Regions from separate parts of the Curtobacterium citri genome, predicted to be linked through region 1. Evidence: riboswitches for the same ligand, from Rfam matches in the RefSeq annotation. Region 1 holds a riboswitch; the other holds the start of a gene.
The links. Region 1 has a riboswitch for thiamine pyrophosphate ahead of QUG92_RS03545 (ECF transporter S component). Riboswitches for the same ligand answer to the same signal wherever they lie in the genome.
Positions count from the first base shown of each region.

Region 2: another riboswitch for thiamine pyrophosphate. It lies ahead of thiM (hydroxyethylthiazole kinase); the one in region 1 lies ahead of QUG92_RS03545 (ECF transporter S component).

Region 1 is NZ_JAUCML010000002.1:216,950-228,208, reverse strand. It holds gene treY (malto-oligosyltrehalose synthase) at 1-1,107, opposite strand, end outside; gene glgX (glycogen debranching protein GlgX) at 1,104-3,446, opposite strand; gene QUG92_RS03550 (hypothetical protein) at 3,576-3,896, shown strand; TPP riboswitch at 3,991-4,102, shown strand; gene QUG92_RS03545 (ECF transporter S component) at 4,098-4,754, shown strand; gene QUG92_RS03540 (ABC transporter ATP-binding protein) at 4,751-6,490, shown strand; gene QUG92_RS03535 (energy-coupling factor transporter transmembrane component T family protein) at 6,487-7,293, shown strand; gene QUG92_RS03530 (nucleoside/nucleotide kinase family protein) at 7,286-7,819, shown strand; gene QUG92_RS03525 (MFS transporter) at 7,899-9,275, opposite strand; gene QUG92_RS03520 (LLM class flavin-dependent oxidoreductase) at 9,378-10,805, shown strand; gene QUG92_RS03515 (acyl-CoA dehydrogenase family protein) at 10,802-11,259, shown strand, end outside.
Region 2 is NZ_JAUCML010000004.1:259,643-270,901, forward strand. It holds gene QUG92_RS08330 (J domain-containing protein) at 1-522, opposite strand, end outside; gene QUG92_RS08335 (phosphotransferase enzyme family protein) at 732-1,484, opposite strand; gene QUG92_RS08340 (NUDIX domain-containing protein) at 1,654-2,592, opposite strand; TPP riboswitch at 2,684-2,779, shown strand; gene thiM (hydroxyethylthiazole kinase) at 2,768-3,625, shown strand; gene thiE (thiamine phosphate synthase) at 3,622-4,290, shown strand; gene thiD (bifunctional hydroxymethylpyrimidine kinase/phosphomethylpyrimidine kinase) at 4,308-5,786, shown strand; gene QUG92_RS08360 (metallophosphoesterase family protein) at 5,864-6,373, opposite strand; gene QUG92_RS08365 (MarR family winged helix-turn-helix transcriptional regulator) at 6,370-6,858, opposite strand; gene QUG92_RS08370 (VOC family protein) at 6,947-7,408, opposite strand; gene QUG92_RS08375 (GNAT family N-acetyltransferase) at 7,464-7,775, opposite strand; gene QUG92_RS08380 (NADPH-dependent F420 reductase) at 7,817-8,464, shown strand; gene QUG92_RS08385 (hypothetical protein) at 8,628-9,767, shown strand; gene QUG92_RS08390 (LysR substrate-binding domain-containing protein) at 9,812-10,669, opposite strand; gene QUG92_RS08395 (MFS transporter) at 10,818-11,259, shown strand, end outside.

The DNA of each region.
Region 1 (11,259 bases):
GACCTCGAAGGACGCCACGATCTCGGCGACCGCGTCGACGACCCGGTCCTGCGGCAGGTCGGGGACCTCGGGGGCGAGCAGCCGCGCCAGGCGGGCGACCTCGCTGCCGAGGATGCCGTCGGCGATGCCGCGTCGGGTGTCGTGCGTCAGCTGCTGCCAGTCGGCGGGCTCCGCACCCGACGCCGCGGTCAGGGCGTCCTCGCCCGCCGGGTCGACGAGCACCCGGTCGACCAGGGCCAGCGCGTCGTAGCCGGTGGTGCCGTCGACGGGCCACGACGACGGCAGCTGCTCGCCGGGCTCGAGGATCTTCTCGACCAGGGTGTAGGCACCCCCGGTCAGCTCGTGCAGGTCCTGCAGGTACCCGGCGGGGTCGTACAGGCCGTCCGGGTGGTCGATGCGGAGGCCGTCGACGAGTCCGTCGCGGAACCAGGCGCCGATCGCGGCGTGCGACGCGGCGAAGACCTCGGGCTCCTCGACGCGGATCGCCGCGAGCGTGTTCACAGCGAAGAACCGGCGGTAGTTCAGCTCGTGGTCGGCGCGCTTCCAGTGCACGAACTCGTAGTGCTGCCGGGCGTGCACCGTCTCGACGTCGTCGCCGTCCTGCACGGTGCCGGGCGCGGTCGGGTAGGCGGTCTCGCCCACGAACAGCTTGCCGTCGCGCAGTTCCACCGCGTCGAGCAGCCGGTCGTCGAGGACCGGGACGCGGATGCGGCCGTCGCCGGCCTCCCAGTCGACGTCGAAGGCCCACGCGACGGCGGAGCCCTGCCCGGACTCGAGCAGCGACCACCACCAGGGGTTCGCCTCGGGGGTCGCGACACCGACGTGGTTCGGGACGACGTCGACGAGCACCCCGAGCCCGGCGGCGTGCGCGGCCTCGGCCAGGGCGCGGAACGCGTCGTCCCCGCCCCGCTCGGTGTCGACGTGGGTGTGGTCGACGACGTCGTAGCCGTGCTGCGAGCCGGGCTCGGCCTGCAGCACGGGCGACAGGTAGACCCAGTCCGCGCCGAGGTCGCGGATGTGGTCGACCACGCCCTGCGCCGTCGTGAGGTCGAAGTCCGCGGTGACCTGCAGACGGTAGGTGGACGTGGGGACGCGGCGTGCGGTCACCTGGTGGCTCCTGTGGTGTCGGGTTCGTCGTGCTGGTCGTGCTCGTCGTGCTCGTCGTGCTGGTCGGGATCGTCGTACTGGTCGGGTTCGTCGAGGGACGCGGCGGTGGCGGCGCCGGCTGCACCCGCGCCGGTCTGGTCCGTGGCCGACGCGGCGGGTGCCCCGGCCGGGTTCGTGGGCGTGGACTGCGGCGCTCCGGCCGACTCGTCGAGCGGCACGCTCCGGACCTCGTGGTCGGGCTCCGCTCGGAGCACGATCATCGAGCGCGCGGGGACGTCGAGCGGGGTCCCCGCGTCGAGGACCGTCTCGCGGGCACCCGGGTCGGCCGTGTCGATGCGCACGGTCCAGCCGGGGGAGTACTCCTCCGGCGGCAGGGTGAACGTCACGACGTCGTCGTGCGCGTTGTAGTACGTCAGGAAGGCCACATCGGTCACCCGCTCGCCCCATCGGTCCCGCCCGCGGATGCCGTCGCCGTTCAGGTACATGCCGACGCTCTTGCCGAAGCCGGAGTCCCAGTCCTCGGGGTCCATCGCGTCGCCCGAGGGGGTCAGCCACACCACGTCGGGCAGCGGCTCGCCCTCGCCGCGGCGGACCGGACGGCCGTTGAAGTAGCGGGTGCGCCGGAAGGTCGGGTGGTCGTGACGCAGCTTCACGACGTCGGCCGTGAACTGCACGAGGTCGTCGTCGGCGTGCTCCCAGTCGATCCAGCTGATGGCGGAGTCCTGCGCGTAGACGTTGTTGTTGCCGTGCTGGGTCCGCCCGAGCTCGTCGCCGTGGGCGATCATCGGCACGCCCTGGCTGAGCAGCAGGGTCGCGAGGAAGTTCCGCCGACGCTGCAGGCGGAGCGCCGCCACCTCGGGGTCGTCCGTCGGCCCCTCGACGCCGGAGTTCCACGAGCGGTTGTGGCTCTCGCCGTCGTTGCCGTCCTCGCCGTTGGCCTCGTTGTGCTTCTCGTTGTAGGCGACGAGGTCGTACAGCGTGAAGCCGTCGTGCGCGGTGATGAAGTTGATGCTCGCCTTGGGCGTGCGGCCGTCGTGCTCGTAGAGGTCGGCCGAGCCGGAGATGCGCGACGCGAACTCGCCGAGCGTCGACGGCTCGCCGCGCCAGAAGTCGCGGACGGTGTCGCGGTACTTGCCGTTCCACTCGGACCACTGGGGCGGGAAGTTGCCGACCTGGTAGCCGCCGGGGCCGACGTCCCACGGCTCCGCGATGAGCTTGACCTGCGACACGATCGGGTCCTGCTGCACCAGTTCGAAGAACGCGGCGAGCCGGTCGACCTCGTAGAACTCACGGGCCAGGGCAGCCGCGAGGTCGAAGCGGAAGCCGTCGACGTGCATCTCGGTCACCCAGTACCGGAGCGAGTCCATGATGAGCTGCAGCGAGTGCGGGTGCCCGACGTTGAGCGAGTTGCCCGTGCCGGTGGTGTCGTTGTAGTACCGCTTGTCGTCCTCGACCAGGCGGTAGTACGCGGCGTTGTCGATGCCCCGGAACGACAGGGTCGGCCCGAGGTGGTTCCCCTCGGCGGTGTGGTTGTAGACCACGTCGAGGACGACCTCGATGCCCGCACGGTGCAGCTCGCGGACCATCGCCTTGAACTCCTGCACCTGCTGTCCCCGGTCGCCGGAGGACGAGTAGTGCGAGTGCGGGGCGAAGAACCCGATGGTGTTGTAGCCCCAGTAGTTCGACAGCCCCTTCTCCTGCAGCGTGGAGTCGTTGACGAACTGGTGCACGGGCATGAGCTCGAGCGTCGTGACCCCCAGGCGCTTGAGGTGCTCGATGACCGACGGGTGCGCGACGCCGGCGTACGTGCCGCGCTGCTCCTCTGGGACGTCGGGGTGCGTCTCGGTCAGGCCCTTCACGTGGGCCTCGTAGATCACCGTCTCGCCGTAGGGGATGCCGGGTGACCGGTCGCCCTGCCAGTCGAAGAACGGGTTGATCACCACGCCCTTCATCATGTGCGGGGCCGAGTCCTGGTCGTCGGTCGAGTCCGGGTCGCCGAACGTGTACGAGAACAGGGCCTGGTCCCAGTCGATCTCACCGCTCGTCGCCTTGGCGTACGGGTCGAGGAGCAGCTTGTGCGGGTTGCCGCGCAGGCCGTTCTCCGGGTCGTACGGGGCGTGCACGCGGAAGCCGTACTCCTGCCCGGGCGCCACGTTCGGCAGGTAGGCATGCCAGACGTGTGCGTCCACCTCGACCAGGTCGACGCACTCCTCGTTCCCCGCGTCGTCGAAGAGGCAGAGTTCCACGCGGTCCGCGACCTCGCTGAACAGGGCGAAGTTCGTGCCGCTGCCGTCGTAGGTCGCCCCGAGGGGGTACGGATTGCCGGGCCAGGTGTGCAAACGTTCCTCCAGGTGTGGGTTCCGCAAACGTATCGGCGACGCGCCTCCGCGTCCGCAGACAAGGCCCAGCAGTGGACAGCGATCGGCGCGCCCCCGCCTGTGGAGGGACCGCCGAGTAGCCTCGCGCGCATGGCAGACATCGTGCAGCAGATCGCAGACAAGGTGCGCCCCGTGGGCGTCTCCACGAACTACGGGGAGCCGGTCGAGGTCGGCGACCAGACCCTGATCCCGGTCTCCCTCGGCTGGTACGGCTTCGGTGCCGGCGGCGACGGCGAGAACGGCGGCGGCGGCGGCGGTGGCGCGTCCATCCCCGTCGGTGCCTACGTGCGCCGCCCGGGCCAGGACCTGCAGTTCGAGCCGAACCTCATCTCGCTCCTCGCCGTCAGCATCCCCACCATCTGGGTGACCGGCAAGGCCCTCGCGAGGGTGGTCCGCGCACTGAAGAAGTGACCGACGGTCGGACGGGAGGCGCGGTGCCGGCTGGTACCGCGCCTCCCGTCCGTCACCTGGGCACGTCACGCGGTCGTGGCCGCGTCTAGACTGCTGGGACACACACGGGAGTCCGGGACCGCCGGGCTGAGAGGGAGCGAGTGGCGCTCCGACCGTCGAACCTGATCCGGGTCATGCCGGCGCAGGGAGGAGTCAGCAATGATGTCTGCGACCACGCAGTCCGCAGTCCCGTCCACCACCCCGCGGCGCTCGCTGCGTTGGCGTGTCGTGGACATCGTCGTCGCGAGCGTGCTCGCCGTCGCGATCGGCGTCGTCTTCAAGCTCTGGGAGTTCGGCTACGAGCCCCTGAGCACCGTCGCGGGTCTCGTCCTGCCCGGCACCCAGTCGCTGTTCGGCGGCGTCTGGCTGCTCGCCGGACCGGTCGTCGCGATCGTGGTCCGGAAGCCGGGCGCCGCGCTCTACGCCGAGATGGTCGCCGCCTCGGTCGAGGCCCTGCTCGGCACCCAGTGGGGCTGGCTGACGCTCGAGGCCGGCTTCGTGCAGGGGCTCGGCGCCGAGCTCGTCCTCGCGCTGTTCCTCTACCGGTCGTACAAGCTGCCCGTGGTCGTGCTCGCCGGTGCCGCCGCCGGGCTCGCGCTCGGCATCAACGACACCGTGCTCTGGTACCCGGGCCTCGACGCGGCGTTCAAGGCGGTCTACGTCGTGTGCGCGGTGATCTCGGGTGCCGTGATCGCCGGTGTCGGGTCGTGGCTGCTCGTCCGGGCGCTCGCCGCGACCGGCGTGCTGTCCTCGTTCGCGGCCGGTCGCGAGCACGCCGCCGGTGAGCGGACCAGGCGCGGACCCCGTTCCGCCGCGTGACCGTGTCGTCGTCGGCCGCGTCCTCGTCGTCGGCTGCGGCACGCGTCGCCTTCGCTGACTGGGGCTGGCGGTACGCCGGGCGTGACGCCTGGGCGGTCCGTGGGCTCGACCTCGTCGTCGAGCCGGGGGAGCGGGTCGCCGTCGTGGGCCCGTCCGGTGCGGGCAAGTCGACGGTGCTCCGGGCCGTGGCGGCCGTCCTCGCCGACGAGCCGGACCCCGACGACGACACCGCCGCTGCCGTGCAGGGCTCGGTCCTGGTCGACGGCGCCGACCCCCGCGCGGTCCGCGGGCGTGTCGGCCTCGTCATGCAGGACCCCGAGGCCCACACGGTCATGTCGCGGATCGGCGACGACGTGGCCTTCGGGTGCGAGAACACCGGGGTGCCGCGCGAGGAGACCTGGGACCGCGTCCGGCACGCGCTCCGGGTGGTCGGCCTCGACCTGCCGCTCGACCGCTCCACCGGCCGGCTCTCCGGCGGCCAGCGGCAGCGCCTGGCGCTCGCGGGGGTGCTCGCGATGCGGCCGGGCGTGCTCGTGCTCGACGAGCCCTGCGCGAACCTCGACCCGGACGGGGTGCGACAGGTGCACGACGCCGTCCGCGCGCTGCTCGACGACACCGGGGCGACCCTGCTCGTCGTGGAGCACCGGATCGGCACCTGGCTCGACCTGGTCGACCGGCTCGTGCTGCTCGCACCCGGCGGCGGGGTCGTCGCCGACGGCCTGCCGGCGGCGGTGCTCGCGGAGCACGGCGACGCGCTGACGGCGGCGGGTGTGTGGGTGCCCGGTGCGGAGCCGTCGCGGGGGTCCTCCCGAACCGGCGCGCGCACGTCCCGCCCGCTCGTGGACGACCCGTCGGCGGATCGAGCGGGTGGAACCGTTCCCGACCCGTCGGCCCCTGCGCGCACGTTCCGCCCACTCGCGGGCGAGCGGGGCGGGCTCGGCGGCGACCCGGTGCTCCTCGAGGCGCGCGGGCTCGCGACCGCCCGCGGGGGCGTGCTCGGACGAGCGGGTGGTCCCCCGGTGGGCAGCGGCATCGACCTCGACGTCCGTGCGGGTCGGGTGCTCGCCGTGACCGGGCCGAACGGCGTCGGCAAGTCGACGCTCGGCCTGACCCTCGCCGGGCTCCTCCGACCTGCCGGCGGTGTCCTCCGCGCGACGCCGCACCTGACGGGGGACGCTGGCCCGTCGGGGGACGCCGGCCCGACGGGGGACGCCGGCGACCGGCCCGTGCGCTGGACGAGCCGGCAGCTCGCGCGGCGGATCGGCACGGTGTTCCAGGACCCCGCGCACCAGTTCGTGGCGCGATCCGTCCGCGAGGAGCTCGCCGTCGGCCCGCGCACCCTCGACCTCGACGACGTGGACGCCCGCGTGGAGGAGCTGCTCGACGCCTTCGCGCTCCGGCACCTCGCCGACGTCAACCCCTTCACCCTGTCCGGCGGGGAGCAGCGACGGCTCGCGATCGGTACGGTCGTCGCCGCGCGTCCGCCGGTCGTCGTGCTCGACGAGCCGACGTCGGGACAGGACCGGGCGACCTGGCAGGCGGTGGTCGACCGGCTCGGAGCGCTGGCGGACGCCGGGACCGCGGTGGTCGTGGTCACGCACGACCGCGACCTGGTCCGGGCGCTCGACGCCGACGAGGTCGTGCTCGCAGCGGACGGCGTCCGTGCCGTGCCGCCCGGCTCACCGGACACGCCGCCGGACGTGCGGTCCGGACCGGCCACGGAGGTGGCACGGTGACCGCCCCGGGGACCGCTGCCGGCGCGTCCGGACGAGCCGCGCCTCCCGTCCGCACGGAACGCGGCGTCCGCGGGGTGCAACCGGTCGCCTCGATGCTCGGCGTGCTCGCGCTCGGCCTGTGCCTCGTGCTGAGCCTCGACGTGGTGTCGGCCGCCGTCGCGCTCGTGCTCGAACTGCTGCTCCTGCCGCTGCTGCGCATCCCGGTCCGGACCCTGCTGCTGCGGACGTCCCCGGTGCTCGTCGCCGTGCCGCTGACCGCGCTGAGCATCGCGCTGTACGGACGGCCGTCGGGTCGGGAGTGGTTCGACCTCGGGTTCGCGCACGTGACCGACGGGTCGCTGGTGCTCGCCCTCGCGACCGCCCTGCGCGTGCTCGCGGTCGGGCTGCCAGCGGTCGCCCTGTTCGTCCGGGTCGACCCGACGGACCTGGCGGACGGGCTCGCGCAGCTGCTGCGGCTGCCCGCGCGGTTCGTGCTCGGTGCGCTCGCCGCGGTCCGGATGACGACGCTCCTCGGCGAGGACTGGCGCCAGCTGGCGATGGCGCGACGGGCGCGGGGGACCGCGGACCACGGCCGGCTGCGGCGGGGGGCCTCGATGGCGTTCGCCCTGCTCGTGCTCGCGCTGCGGCGGGCGACGACGCTCGCGGTCGCGATGGAGTCACGGGGGTTCGGCGCGCCCGGACGTCGCACGTGGGCCCGGCAGGCGCGGTTCGCCGGACCGGAGTGGGCCATGGTCGCCGTGCTCGTCGGCATCGGCGTCGTGTCCGTCGGTGTCGCGGTCGCGGCGGGGACCTGGCGTGCCTGACGTCGACCGGGCGCTGGTCGAGGGGCTGGCCGCCGCCTCGGGTGCGGCGACCGCGTCCGGACGCCGGCTCGTCGTGCTCGTCGACGGACGGTCGGGCACGGGCAAGACCACGCTCGGCACGGCGGTGGCCGCGGAGCTCGGCGCGGTCGTCGTGCACCTCGACGACCTCTACCCGGGGTGGGACGGCCTCCGCGCTGCCGCCGACGCCGTGGTCACCGACGTGCTCGGGGCGCCCTCGGGGTACCGGCGGTGGGACTGGAGCGCGTCGGAGCCAGCGGACTGGGTGCCCGTGGACCCGTCCGTGCCGCTCGTGGTCGAGGGCTGCGGGGCGCTCTCGCGGGCCTCAGCTCCGCTGGCGTCGCTGCGCGTGTGGCTCGAGGCGGACGACGTGGTCCGGCGGGACCGGGCGATCGGCCGCGACGGCGAGCTGTTCGCGCGGGAGTGGGAGCGGTGGGCGGCGCACGAGCGGGCGTTCATCGCCGCCGAGGACCCGGCCGCGCTCGCGGACGTGGTGGTCCGGACGTAGCTGCGGCGCGGCGGCGCGGCGGCGCGCGAGCCTCGGCTCGGCGGACATCCCTCGTGGTCACGAGCCCGAGGAACGTCCGTCAGCGCGAGTCTCGGGCGACGCCCACCCGCTGCGCCCCCCGCTCGGCCCGCCGCGCGGCCGCCACCGGGTCCACCGCGGCGACGGCGGCCACGATCGAGAGCACCGCGTACACCCCGACGTAGGCGCAGAGGATCCACGGCGAGCCCCCGCCCGCCTCGACGAACACGGCCGCGAGCAACGGCGTCAGCCCGACCGAGAAGATCGACCCGATCTGGTACCCGAGGCTCATCCCCGAGTAGCGACGACCGGTCGGGAACTGCTCGGCGAACCACGCGGCCTGCGGACCGTAGATGCTGTCGTGGAAGACGCACATCCCGACCAGCGCGACGAGCGGCAGCAGCACGAGGGGCCCGGCGTCGAGGAACGCGAAGAACGGCCAGACGAGCACACCGATCCCGACCGCCGACGAGATCGCCAGCACCCGCCGCCCGACCCGGTCGGACAGCCAGCCCCAGAACGGCGTCGACACGAGCGACACCGCCGAGACGACGAGCACGGCCTGCAGCCCCGCCGCCGACCCCTCCTCGCCGCGCTTCGCCAGCAGGTACGTGAGCGAGTAGGTCGTCAGGATCGAGTAGAGCGCCGGTTGCGCCAGCCGCAGCCCCGCGGTGACGAGGATCGCCCGCGGGTGCCGTCGGATCGCCTGCCACACCGGGTACCGCTCGACCTGCCCCGATGCGCGCAGCTCCTGGAACACCGGTGCGTCCTGCACCCCGAGCCGGATGACGAGGCCGACCGCCACGATCACGGCCGAGAACAGGAACGGCAGCCGCCAGCCCCAGGCCAGGAACGCCTCGTTGCCGAGCAGCGTCCGCACGAGCGTGAAGACCCCGGTCGCCAGGAGCATCCCACCGGCCGAACCCATCTGCGTGAACGCCCCGAACAGCCCGCGGTGCCGCTCCGGAGCGTGCTCGACCGACAGCAGCGCCGACCCGCCCCACTCCGCGCCGGCCGCGATGCCCTGCAGCAGTCGCAGCACCACGAGCGCGACGACCGCGCCGAGGCCGATCGTCGCCGCGGACGGGATCACCCCGATGAGCGTCGACGCGATGCCCATCAGCACCAGCGACGCGACGAGCAGCTTCTTGCGGCCGATCCGGTCGCCGAGGTGCCCCGCGACGATGCCACCGAGCGGCCGCGCGACGAAGCCGACACCGTACGTCGCGAACGACGCGATCACACCGACCGCGGGCGTGACGGAGGGGAAGAACGTCGGCGCGAACACGAGCGCGGAAGCCGTCGCGTAGAGGTAGAAGTCGTAGTACTCGACGGTGGTCCCGACGAACGACGCGAGTGCGACACGACGCCGTGTCGCGTTGGTGGACGGTGCGGTGGGACGGACGGGAGGCGCGGCTGCGGTCGTCTGGGTCGGCATGCCTCAGGAGCATGGTCGCCGCCCGGCCGCGTCGGAAGACCGCCCGTAACGCGAGGTCACGTCACTGTCTCCGACCGGCCGCTCCCGGACACCATGGGACGCATGAGCGATGCACCGACCCGTCCGCTGCGCTTCGCGGCCTTCGTCATGAACACGACGTCGCACATCCAGCACGGCCTGTGGCGGCATCCGGACGCCCGTCAGGCCGACTTCGACGACGTCACGCTGTGGACCGACCTCGCGAGGACGCTCGAGCGCGGGAAGTTCGACGCGATGTTCTTCGCGGACGTCGTCGGCACGTACGGCCCCGCCCGCGGCGACTACGCGACGAACCTCCGCGAGGGCCTGCAGATCCCCTCGAACGACCCGTCGGTGCTGCTCTCCGCGCTCGCCGTGTCCACGGAGCACCTCGGGCTCGCGTTCACGTCGAGCGTCATCCAGGCGCACCCGTTCGACTTCGCCCGCAAGGTCTCGACGCTCGACCACATCACCCGCGGCCGCATCGGCTGGAACGTCGTCACGAGCGCCCTCGACAGCGCGGCCCGGAACTTCGGTGCCGACCGGCTCGAGGAGCACGACGAGCGCTACGCCTGGGCCGAGGAGTACCTCGAGGTCTGCGCGAAGCTGTGGGAGGGGTCGTGGGAGGACGGCGCCGTGCTGAAGGACCCGGTGCGCGGCTACGCCGACCCCGAGAAGGTGCACCGCATCGACCACCACGGGAAGCGGTACGACGTGCAGGGGCCGCACCTGTCCGCGCCCTCGCCCCAGCGGACGCCCGTCCTGTTCCAGGCGGGGTCGTCGCCGGCCGGGCGGGCCTTCGCCGCGCGGAACGCCGAGGCGCAGTTCATCCTCACCTCGAACCGCGACGCCACCGAACAGCTGATCCGCGAGACCCGCGACCTCGCCGTCGCGGCCGGCAGACGCCGCGACGACCTCGCGTTCTTCCTCGGCCTGACCTTCGTCACCGGGTCCACCGAGGCCGAGGCGAAGGCGAAGGAGGCGGAGATCGACGAGTACCTCGCGGCAGACGGCTTCCTCGTGCACTCGAACCTCGGCTTCGACCCGGACACCGGCGAACCGCTCGACCCGGCGACGCCGCTGTCCGAGGTCCGCACGCAGGCCGGGCAGTCGCACCTGCAGTGGCTCCGCGAGGCCGCCGGCGACCGTGAGCCGACCATCGCCGACCTCGCCCGGCTGTCCGCGAAGCTCCGCGCCCGGGTGGTCGGGACGCCCGAGCAGATCGCCGACGAGCTCGCTGCATGGCAACGGGTCGGGGTCGACGGGGTGAACGTCATCAACTGGACGCTGCCCGGGTCGTACGAGGAGTTCGTCGACGACATCGCGCCGACCCTGCAGGAGCGGGGGCTCATGCAGTCCGAGTACCGGGAGGGCACCCTCCGCGAGAAGCTCTTCGGGCACCCGCAGCTGACCGACTCGCACCCGGCCCGGCGCTGGCGGGGCGTGTTCTCCGGCGGTGCGGGCGGCACCGGTGCGGACGAGGCGCGCGACGCCGTGGAGGTGACCGCATGACGGACGCGACGACGACCGCCGGGGGCGGGCCGCGCCTCTCCCCACCGACACGGCCGGATCGCCGCTGGCGCGTCGATCCGGGACCGGCGGCGGGGGCCCAGGCCGATCGCCTGACGTCCCTGCGGGAGCGGTTCGCGCCGATCGTCGAGCGGATCCGGGCGGGTGCCGTCGACCGCGAACTCGCGTCGGGCACACCGGGCGAGCGCGAGCTGCCGCACACCGAGGTGCGGGCGCTGGCTGAGGCGGGCTTCGGGCGGTTGCGCGTCCCCGAGGACCGCGGTGGGTTCGGTGTGACGCTCGTCGAGCTGGTGCACCTCGTGGCGGACCTCGCTGCGGCGGACTCGAACATCGCACACCTGTGGCGGGGGCACTTCGGGTACACCGAGCTCGTGCTCCTGCGACCGGATTCGCCCGCCCGTGACGAGTGGCTGCAGCGGATCGTCGACGGGGCGAT
Region 2 (11,259 bases), on a different contig from region 1:
GCCCATGTCGGCGACGATCGCCGCCGTGGCCTCCTCGGCGAGGGCCTCGCCCAGGAGCCGACGGATGTGCCGCGGTGCCGAGCGGACGAGCGCCGGGTCGTACGGGTCCTCGATCGGGTCGCCGAGGCCGACCCACTCGCGCTCGGCCTGCAGGAAGACCTCGCGGGACCGGCCGCCGGGGTGACCGTGGGACCGGGCACGCGGGCGGGAGTCGCGACGCGCTGCCGGCGGTGCGTAGGCGTCGCGGCCGGAGTCGGGCCTCCAGGCCGCGGAACCGGACGGACCGGACGCGCCCTGCGGGGTCGACGTGCGGGAGCCCGCGTCGTAGGCGCGGCGCGCTGCGGGCGTGCCGATGCGCTCCCAGGCGACCTGCACCTGGCGGAAGCGCTGGGCGTCCCCGCCGAGGTCCGGGTGCGTCTCGCGGGCGGCCCGGCGGTACGCGCGGCGGAGTGCGTCGTCGTCGGCGGACGAGGGGACGCCGAGCACCTCGTACGGGGTGGCGTCGGCCGGGCTGTCGGTCATGGCCCGACGACACTACCCGAGGCACCTTCGGAGTCCGCCGCGTGCCCGCTGGGAGCTGGCGGGGGGCCCGGTGCGCGCCGCTCCTCCGGCGAGACGCCGCCCCCGGGTCGAGACGCCGCCGGTTCCGACGGCGTCTCGACGGCGCACAGGTGTCTCGACAGTCCGACGGCGTCTCGACGGGTCCGGAAGGAGTGCCGGATCCGCCCGGGTCAGCGGGCGGTGACCGCCGCGCGGACGTCCTCGGCGTGCGCCTCGAGCCAGGCGACGTCCGCCCGGTACAGGTCGGCGTGGCCGTGCTCGAGGTCGCTGACGAACTTGGGGTTGCCGGCTGCGGCCTCGGTCTCCATCGTCGTGACGAGGGCGACGAGCGACGCGGTCATCGTCTCGACGAGCACGCCGCGCGACCGGTCGTCGAGGCCGTAGGCGCGGCAGAACTCCGCCGCCCGGTCGAGCCGTTCGTCGAGGCCCGGCGCGGTGCTGCCCTCGACGAGCCCCGTCGTGAAGGGCGCGAAGCGGTAGACGGCACTCGCGACGTCCCAGACACGCGGGCCCGGGTGCGCCGTGTCGAAGTCGATGAGCCCCACGGCGGCGATGCCGTCGTAGACGCAGTTGTACGGCGCGAAGTCCCCGTGCACGATCGTCTCGACCGGCAGGCGCTCGGCCTGCGACCACACGTCGGTGTCCCCGGACCGCGGGTAGGTCGCCGCGGCATCGTGGTACTGCCGCAGCAGTCGTGCGCTCGTGACGAGGGCCGCCTCGCTCGCGATCTCGGTGCTCCACGGGTAGTTGCCCGCGGTGCCCGGGACGAAGGTGACCGTCTCGAGGACGTCCCCGACGGCGATGGGCTCCGGCGCCGCCACGAACCCCTGCTCGTGCAGGTGGGCGAGCAGCCGGTGCACCGTGGGCGTCCAGGGCCCCGCGGGGCGGTGGACGCGGTCGTCGGCTCTGGTGACACGCTCCATCGTGACCTCCTGATCAGTACGTCTCCGTTGACGTGGGTGCCAGCGTATCCGTCCGGCTCCCGGTCCTGTCCGGGTGGCGTGTGAACATCACGTCACACGACCGTGTGCGTCCCCGGGACGGACGGCGTCCCGCACGGGGTGGACGGCGTCGCGCGCGGTGACGTCGTGTTCAGGCCCCGACGGACGCCGTCCGGTCCCGGAACCAGCCCGGTCCGCGGACCTCGGCGCCGAGGGCCTCGACGCGCGCCCGGAGCTCGCGGTCCGCCGTCACCACGACGACCGGCGCGTCCCCGGCCGCCACCGCCGCCCGGGTGGCCGCGACGACGGCGTCGTCGCCCGATCCCGCCGCACGCACGACCTCGACCGCGGCACCCGTCGCGACGCCGCCGGCCCGGCCCGGGTCGGTGCCGACGCCCGCTGCCCGCGCCGCGCCCTCGAGCACCACGGTCCACCGGGGCCACCACCGGGCGAACGGCAGCCCCAGCCCGTCCGCGTCGGTGCCGACGGCGGCGAGCGCCGTCACGGCGGACAGCAGCCGGTCCGCGGCACCCGCTCGGTCGCGCCACCAGCCGTCGGGCACGCTGCCCACGACGTTGGCCGCGTCGACGACCACGTGCGGCACGGTCGCGATCGATGCGCGCAGCGCCGCCCAGGACGCCCCGAAGCCCGGGTGCAGGGGCAGGTCGTCCACCTCGGCGACCGGCACCCAGGACAGCGCGAGGCTCTCCCGGTCGGCGATCACCGGTTCGAACGGCTCGCGTGCCCGTCCGACGACGGTCGTGTAGGTCCAGAAGCCCAGGTCGAGCACCGCCGCGTGCCGGAGTGCGATGCCGTCCTCGGGCACCCCCGCCTCCTCGGCGGACTCGCGGAGCGCCGCCGCGACGGCGTCCTCGCCCTGGTGCCGCGCACCGCCGGGGATCCCCCACGTGCCCCCGTGGTGGCTCCACTCGACGCGGTGCTGGAGCAGCACCCGCCCGGCCCCGTCGTCGACGAGCAGCCCGGCCGCGCCGAAGCGGCCCCAGGCCTTCGTCCCGTCCGGGCCGTACGCCCAGGCGTCGCCGGGGTCGCGGGGACCGGTCGGAGGGCCGGGAGGGGTCGCAGCAGGCACCCGTCAACCCTGGCACACGGCACCCGCCCGATGTCCGGATCCGCCCCGTACGACGTCGCGCGACGTGTCACGGGACGTCGTGTACGGTGACGACCGAGACACGGGGTGCCGCACCGAGCGGCTGAGATCACACCCGTCGAACCTGCTCGAGCTCGTACTCGCGAAGGGATCGTCCATGCACACTGCTGCGCCCGTACCCCCGTCCCCGGACTGGGCCGACCGCACCGCCGCGCTGCTCGAGGGGGTGCGTGCCCGCGGCCCCCTGGTGCAGTGCATCACGAACACCGTCGTGCAGAACGTCACGGCGAACGTCCTCCTCGCGCTCGGGGCGTTCGCCGCGATGGTCGACGTCACCACCGAGGCCGGCGCGTTCGCCCGGGTCGCCGACGCCCTGCTCGTCAACACCGGGACACCCCACCCCGAACCGCGTGCCGCGTCGCTCGAGGCCGCGCACGCGGCACACGACGCCGGCACCCCGTGGGTGCTCGACCCCGTCGCGGTCGGCTCGCTGCCGGTGCGCACGGCCCTGGCCCGCGACCTGCTCGCGCTCCGGCCGACGGTGCTCCGCGGCAACGCGTCCGAGGTCCTCGCCCTCCTCGGCGGGTCCGCCGGCGGGCGCGGGGTCGACAGCACCGCGGGTCCGGACGACGCACGTGCGGCCGCGGTCGCGGCGACGGACGGGAGGACCGTGGGCGCCCTGGCGGTGTCCGGTCCCGTCGACCTGCTGGTCGCGCCGGGCACGGGTGTGGTCCGCGTGGCGAACGGCACCCCGCTGCTGACCCGCATCACCGGCGGCGGCTGTGCCCTCGGCGCGGTGGTCGCGGCCTTCACCGCGGTCGCCCCGGAGGACCCGGGTGCCGCCGCGGTCGCCGCGACCGCGGTCCACACGATCGCGGCCGAGCTCGCCGCCCGCGACGCCGGCGGACCGGGCACCTTCCAGCCGCTGTTCCTCGACCGGCTCGCGACCCTGACGCCCGAGGACGTGGTCCGCGAGGCCCGGATCACGACCGAGCCGACGGCGGTGTCGGCGTGAGCGCCACGACGGACGTCGGCGTCTACCTGGTGACCGACGGGCCGCTCGCCGACCGCCACGGACTCGGTGTGCTCGGCGTCGTCCGCGCCGCCGTGGCCGCCGGGGTCCGGACGGTGCAGGTCCGCGACAAGGACGCCTCCGCTCGGGACCTGCTCGCGCTCGTCGCCGCGGTCGCGGACGCCGTGGGCGACCGGGCCACGGTGGTGGTCGACGACCGCCTCGACGTCGCGCTCGCCGCACGGCACAGCGGACACCGGGTGGCCGGGGTGCACCTCGGACAGTCGGACGTCCCGGTGACGGCCGCGCGGGCGCTCCTCGGTCCGGACGCCCACGTCGGGCTGACCGCGAACACCCCGGCGCACGTCGCCGTCGTCGCGGGGCTCCCCCGCGGCACGGTCGACCTGCTCGGGGTCGGGGTCGTCCACCCGACGACGACGAAGGCGGACCACCCGCCGGCACTCGGGCACGCGGGCTTCGCGGACATCGCCGCGCTGGCCCGCCGCTCCGGCGTGCCGTGCGTGGCCATCGGCGGGATCACGCTGGCGGACGTCGCACCCCTGCGGGCCGCGGGCGCCGCCGGGGTCGCCGTCGTGTCCGGCATCTGCGCGGCAGCGGACCCCTACGCGGCCGCGGCCGCACACGTCGACGCGTGGACGCTCCGGTGACCGGGAGCGTCCCCCGCGTGCTCAGCATCGCGGGCACCGACCCGACCGGCGGCGCGGGGCTGCAGGCCGACCTCAAGGCGATCGCCGCGCTCGACGGGTACGGCATGGGCGTCGTGACGGCACTCGTCGCGCAGAACACGCACGGTGTCCGCTCGGTGCACGTCCCCGATCCGACGTTCCTGCGGGCGCAGCTCGACGCGGTGTCGGACGACGTCGTCGTCGATGCGGTCAAGATCGGGATGCTCGGCACCGCCGAGGTCGTCCGCACCGTCACCGCGTGGCTCCGCGAGCACCGTCCGCCCGTGGTCGTCGTCGACCCGGTGATGGTCGCGACGAGCGGCGACCGGCTGCTCGACCCGTCCGCCGCGACGGCGATGGGCGACCTGTTCGCCCTGGCCGACCTGGTCACCCCGAACCGGGCCGAGCTGACCGAACTGGCCGTGCTCGCCGGAGCGTCCGGGACGATCGACCGCACGACCACCGACCGCACGCCCACCGACCTCGCACTGCTCGTCGCCCGACGGTGGGACGTCCTGGTGCTGGCGAAGGGCGGGCACGACCACGGGCCGACCGCGGACGACGTGCTCGTCGCACCCGACGGCACGACCCGGACCTTCACCGCGCCGCGCGTCGACACGACGAACACACACGGCACCGGGTGCTCCCTGTCGAGCGCGATCGCGACGCTCGCCGCGGACGCCGGCGACTGGGAACTGGCGGTCGGCGGTGCGAAGACCTGGTTGACCGCGGCGCTCCGCGGCTCCGACGCCCTGCACGTCGGTACGGGCAACGGGCCGGTCGACCACGGGGCGGCGGCACGTGCCGCCCGGCCGCCGGTGGTCTGGACGGACCGCTGGTGGGACGACGTGGCGGCGACGCTCGACGAGGTCCTGGCGTGCGACTTCCTGGTCGCCCTGCGCGACGGCACCCTCGACGAGGACGTGTTCGCCGGGTACCTCGCGCAGGACGTCCACTACCTGCGGGCCTACGAGCGGCACCTCGCCCGGCTCGCCGACGTGTCGGCCGGGCCGGCGAGCACCTCCTGGGCGGCTGCGGCGCAGGGCTGCGCGGACGAGGCCCGCGACCTGCACCACCGCCGCCTGGCGGGTTCGCACGCGGAGGACCCGGTCCACCCGACGTGCGCCGGCTACCTCGCGCACCTGCAGGAGGCGGCCGACTCGGGTTCGGCCGCCGTCCTCGCCGCCGCCGTCCTGCCGTGCTTCCGGGTGTACGCGTGGGTCGGCACCCGACTCGGGCAGGCGCCGGAGGGACACCCCTTCGCGGACTGGCTCGGGGCGTACGGCGACCCGGGGTTCGCGGCCGCGAGCGCCGAGGCGACCGCGATCGTCGAGGAGCTCGCGGCCGCGGCAGACCCCGACGAGCGCGGCCGGATGACGCGTGCCTTCCGCCGGTCCACCGAGTGGGAGGCCGCGTTCTTCCGGATGCCCACGGAGGCCGCGGCGGCGGAGTCGGAGGCGGCGGAGGAGCCGGCCTGACCGGAGCACCCGCGCCGTGGACGCACCACGGGACGGACGGGAGGCACCCGGCGGGCCCGCCCCGCGCCTCCCGTCCGTCAGCGCGCAGCCGGCGGCAACCGGACCAGCTCGACCGTCAGGTCGCGCCCGTCGACCGTGCCGCGCATCCAGGTGAAGTCGGGCTGCCGCCGTCGGTCCGTCGGCGACCCGGGGTTGAGCAGCCGCATCCCCGACGGTGCGACGGAGTCCCACGGGATGTGCGAGTGCCCGAAGACGAGCACGTCGGTGTCCGGGTGCGCCGCGTCCGCCCGGCGCTCCCGCCCGGTCGCGGCACCGGTCTCGTGCACCAGCGACCAGCGCAGGTCCTCGACGGTGAAGCGCGCCACGAGCGGCAGGCGGTCGTCGAACGCCGGGCCGTCGTTGTTGCCGCGGACGCCCGCGAACCGGCGGGCCCGGCCCTGCACCGCGTCGAGCGTCGCGAGGTCGACCCAGTCCCCCGCGTGCACGACGAGGTCCGCCGTGTCCACGTCGGCCCAGAGCGGTGCCGGCAGGTCCTTCGCGCGCTTCGGCAGGTGGGTGTCGGACAGCAGGACGAACGAGGTCGTCACGACGCGGCGGGGTCCCGATCGGCGGCGCGCGCGGGCATGGGCAGGCCCGCCTCGTCGGCGGCGCCGAGTCGTTCGAGCAGGCCGGCGAGGAGCGCGATGTCGTCGTCGGACCACTCGGCGAGCCGTTCCTCGAGCGCGTCCCGGTGCAGCCGGACCGAGCGCTCGAGGGCAGCGCGGCCGGCGTCGGTGACCTCGAGGGGCTTCGCGTTGCCCGAGCCGCCGTCCGTCGTGCGGACCAGGCCCGCGGCGAGCAGGCCGGAGAGCTGCCGTGAGATGGTCGAGCGGTTCAGGCGGAGGTACCGCGCGATGTCGATCGCCATGCACCCGGGGTGCTCGACGACGAAGTCCACGAGCGACTGGTCGACGACGCTGAGCACCAGGTCGTCGCCGCGTGCGCGGATGCTCGCGCGTCGGGTGATGCGCGAGAGTTCCGTGTAGGCGCGTCCGATGTCGGCGTTGCGGACGTCCGGGCCCGGGCTGCTCATCGCGGTCTCCAGCCTGTCACTGCGGGCGCCGGGTCCCCGGCGCTGGTCGGGTCCCGCCACTGTACCGGCGGGCGTGCTCGGGTCGGACTCAGCGGCCCGCCGCGGCGGCCTGGAGCGCCGGGATGTCGAGCTTGACCATGTCGCGCATCGCGGCGAAGACCCGGGCGTTCGCGTCGGGGTCGCCGCCGCCGGTCATCAGGTCGCCCATCATCGACGGGGTCACCTGCCACGCCAGGCCCCAGCGATCGTGGAGCCACCCGCAGGCGAGCGGCCGACCGCCGTCGGCGAGCAGCGCGTCCCAGACCCGGTCGAGCTCGTCCTGCGTGTCGACGTCGACCTGGAACGAGACGGCGTCGGTGTGCGGGTGCCCGGGGCCGCCGTTCATCGCGCGGTACGGCTGGCCGAGCAGGGTGAACTCGACGACGAGCGCGGTGCCGTCGGGGGTGCGGGCGACGCTGTCGACCCGGCTGTCCGGGAAGAGCTCCGTGTAGTACGTCGCGGCCTGCTCGGCCTGGTCGTCGTACCAGAGGAACGGGGTGATCGTCGGCATGGTGTCTCCCAGCGGGACGGGCCGACCGCGACGCTGCGGCCGGTCGGGGTGGGTCTCAGTCCGCCGTGCCGCGGCTGAGGAGGTGGGCCTTGTCGGGGTGCTCGTCGAACCACTTGCCGACGAACCAGCACATCGGCACGATGCGCTTCGTGGTGCGGGCCTCGACGTCCGCGACGGCGTGCTCGACGAGCTGCGCCGCGTAGCCGTGGCCGCGGTGCGACGGCACCGTGTACGTGTGCGGGAACGACACCGCGTCGTCGGTGGCCCGGCGGTCGAGGACGCTCACGAGCTCGCCGTCGACGTACATCGCGTAGCGGTCGCGGTCGGTCTCGTCGCGGAACTCGTGGGCCATGGCGCCATCATGCACCCGCGGGGAATGCGCCGCACGGAGGCGCGTTGCACGGTGCCATGACAACCATCGGCATCATCGGAGCAGGCAACATCGGATCCCAGCTCGCACGCCTCGCGGTGCAGCACGGCCACCAGGTCGTGATCGCGAACTCGCGCGGACCGGAGACGCTGCAGGACCTCGTCGCGGAGCTCGGCGACGGTGCCCGCGCGGCGACCCGTGACGAGGCGGCAGCGGCCGGCGAGATCGTCGTCGTGACCACCCCGCTCGCGGCGATCGAGACGATCCCCGTCGAGCCCCTCGTCGGCAAGGTCGTCGTGGACACGAACAACTACTACCCGCAGCGCGACGGTCACATCGCGGCGCTCGACGACGAGACCACCACGACCGCGGAGCTCCTGCAGGACCACCTGCGCGGTGCCCGGGTCGTCAAGGCGTTCAACCACATCGCCGCGCCGGCGCTCACCGACGAGGCCACCCCGGCCGGTACCGCCGACCGTCGCGCACTCGTCGTCGCCGGTGACGACGCCGACGCCAAGCGCGTCGTGTCCGACCTGATCGACGCGTTCGGCTTCGACGTCGTCGACGCCGGTCCGCTCGCCGAGGGGTGGCGCATCCAGCGCGACACCCCCGGCTACGTGACGCGCTTCACGGCCGACGAACTGCGCGCGAAGCTCGCCGAGGCGAAGCGCTACCGCGACATGTAGTCGCCGCAGCTCCAGGAGCCCCGGGCGGCTCCGCACAGCCGGACGGCGCTGTGCGGGGCCGCCCGTGGCGTCTTCCGGACACACCCCCGGAACTGGGGCTGCGCCCCGGTGCATGCGGACGGATAGAACTGACGATGGATCAGCAGACCGAGGGAGCACGGAAGTGGCGCTGCACCGCATGTCGGACCGGGACCGGCCGCGTCGAGCGGTCCCCGCGTGGGTCGTCGCGCCCCCGGAGGACGCGACCGGAGACGTCGGCCGGGAGGACCGTCCCACCTCCGCCGCCCACCCGTCGGCCGCCGACCCGGTCGCCAGCGGCCCCGCACCCGCCGCCGTCGCGACGATCGCGCCCGCCGGCACGCTGCCCGGGGTCCTGACCGGTCCGCTGCCGGACGGCGACGTCGTCGTGCCCGACTACCCGCCGCAGGAGCACCTGCTCCCGCCGGCCCCCACGTCCCCCGCCGTGCAGGTCGCCCCGTTCGACACCGCCCCGCTGCCCGTGTCGCCCGCCGAGGCCACCGGTGCACCGCTGACGCCCCCGACCGACCCGACCCACCCCGCCGTCACGCACCCGGTCGCGGCACGACCCGCTCCGCCGGCCGCCCCGGTCGTCGGGCAGCCGCGCTTCTCGGTGCCCGGTCTCGAGCACGTCGTCGTCGAGGGCACCGAGCCGGAGCCCTCGGGGCCGATCGGCTACCGGACGCCCGCGCGCTTCGCCCGGCAGCAGGCACCGCAGCCCGTCGTGGCCGACCCCGCGACGACGCCGTTCGACGCGATCATCGCTCCGCTGGCACCGACTCCGCAGTCGCAGTCGCCGAGCCCCGCGGACGGCTCCGCCGCCCCCGCGGACACCGCCACGGCCGACGACGAGACCGGAACACCGTCGGAGGATCCGACCGAGGCGGAGGCGAGCGGACCCGACCAGGGCGCGACGGGCCTCCCGGCCGCAGGTCGAGCGTCCCGTGACCGCAGCCGGACCGCGATCGGTGCCGCTCCGGCCGCCGTCCTCGGTGCGGTGACCGGCGCGGGTGCCCTCGGGCTGGCCGCCTGGTGGTTCACCGCCCCGGCGACCCTGCACGCCACCGGGCTGGTGCTCGGTGTGCTGGCCCTGATGCTCTCCGGGACGGCGCTGCGCAGCTCCTCGGCGGCGTGGCAGCGGCCGGTCGCCCTGCTCGGCGCCGTGCTCGGCGGGGTGGGCACGCTCGTGCTGCTCTGGGCGCTCGCGACGGCGCTCCTGCCGCTCGCCGGTGTGACGCTGCCGGACCTCACCGGTACCGGCGTCGTGCCGACGGTCGCGCCGTAGGGCGCGGGCGGGTCCGCGTACGACACCGCGCGTCACAGCGCGTGTCAGACCGCGCGGACGACGCCGCGCGACAGGATCGCGCTCGTCAGGGCGTCGATCGGCTCCCGCTGCACCGTCGGGTTGGCGATGAGCACGTAGTCGACGGCGGGCAGGTCCGGCAGCGACAGGCGCTGCGAGACCTTGACGAGGTCGGCCGGGATGAGCGAGTGCGGGAAGACCGCGACGCCGATGCCGGCCCGCACGGCGGCGAGCACCCCGTTGACGTCGCGCGTGTTGCAGGTGATCCGCCACGTCCGCCCCGCGGCCTCGAGGGCGTCGATCGCCATCTGCCGGCTGATGCTCGGCGCCTGGTAGGCGATCAGCGGGACGGGTTCGTCCCGCTCGAGGGCGATGCCGTCCTGCGCCATCCACACCATCTGGTCGGTGGCCACGCGCGTGCCCTCGGCGGACTCCCCCGCGGTCTGCTTGATGAACACCAGGTCGAGCTGACCCGCGTGCACCCGGCGGAGCAGCGGCGCGGACTGGTTCACCGTGAGCTCGAGGTTGACCTGCGGGTGCAGGCGGCGGAAGTCGCGGAGGATCCGCGGCAGCTGGGTGATCGCGAGGTCGTCCGCCGCCCCGAAACGCAGACGGCCCCGGGTCGCCGCACCCGAGAAGTAGGCGTCGGCCGTCGCGTGCGCCGCGAGGATCGACCGTGCGAAACCGGCCATCGCGTCGCCGTTGTCGGTGAGCGCGACCCCGCGGGTGTCCCGGGCGACGAGGGTGCGGGCGACCGCCGTCTCGAGCCGCCGGACGTGCTGCGAGACCGTCGGCTGGCTGATGCCGAGGCGCTGACCGGCGAGCGTGAAGCTGCCGGTCTCGGCGACCGCGAGGAACGTGCGGAGCAGGACCGGGTCGAGCACGGTGGACCTCCCGTCGGGACCGGGTCGTCCGACCGGCCATTCGACATCGCAATGGACTGATAGCCACCATAGGGGTGTCGAATGTGTCGGCACCACGTAGTTTCGCAGGGGAACGAAACCGCCCCCGACGATCCGGAGCCCCACCACCGTGAGTGCGTCATCGACGACCCTCCCCCCACCCACCGAACCGCTCCCGATCCAGGCCGACCGACCGCCGTGGCGCCACACGCTCATCGCCCTGTCCGTGCCGAACTTCCGCCTGTTCACCGCGACGAACCTCGTCGCGATGACCGCCGGGTGGATGCAGCGCATCGCCCAGGACTGGCTCGTCCTGCAGCTCACCGGGTCGGTCGCGCAGGTCGGCATCACCGTCGCCTGCCAGTTCGCGCCGATGCTGCTGTTCGGGCTCTGGGGCGGGGTGCTCGTCGACCGGTTCTCGAAGCGGGCGCTCATGATGATCACGCAGGGGGCCTTCGCCCTGCTCTCCGCGCTGCTCGCCGTGCTCACGCTCACCGGGGTGGTCGAGGCGTGGCACATCTGGGTCATCGCGTTCCTGGTCGGCGTGGTCACCGTGATCGACAACCCCGCCC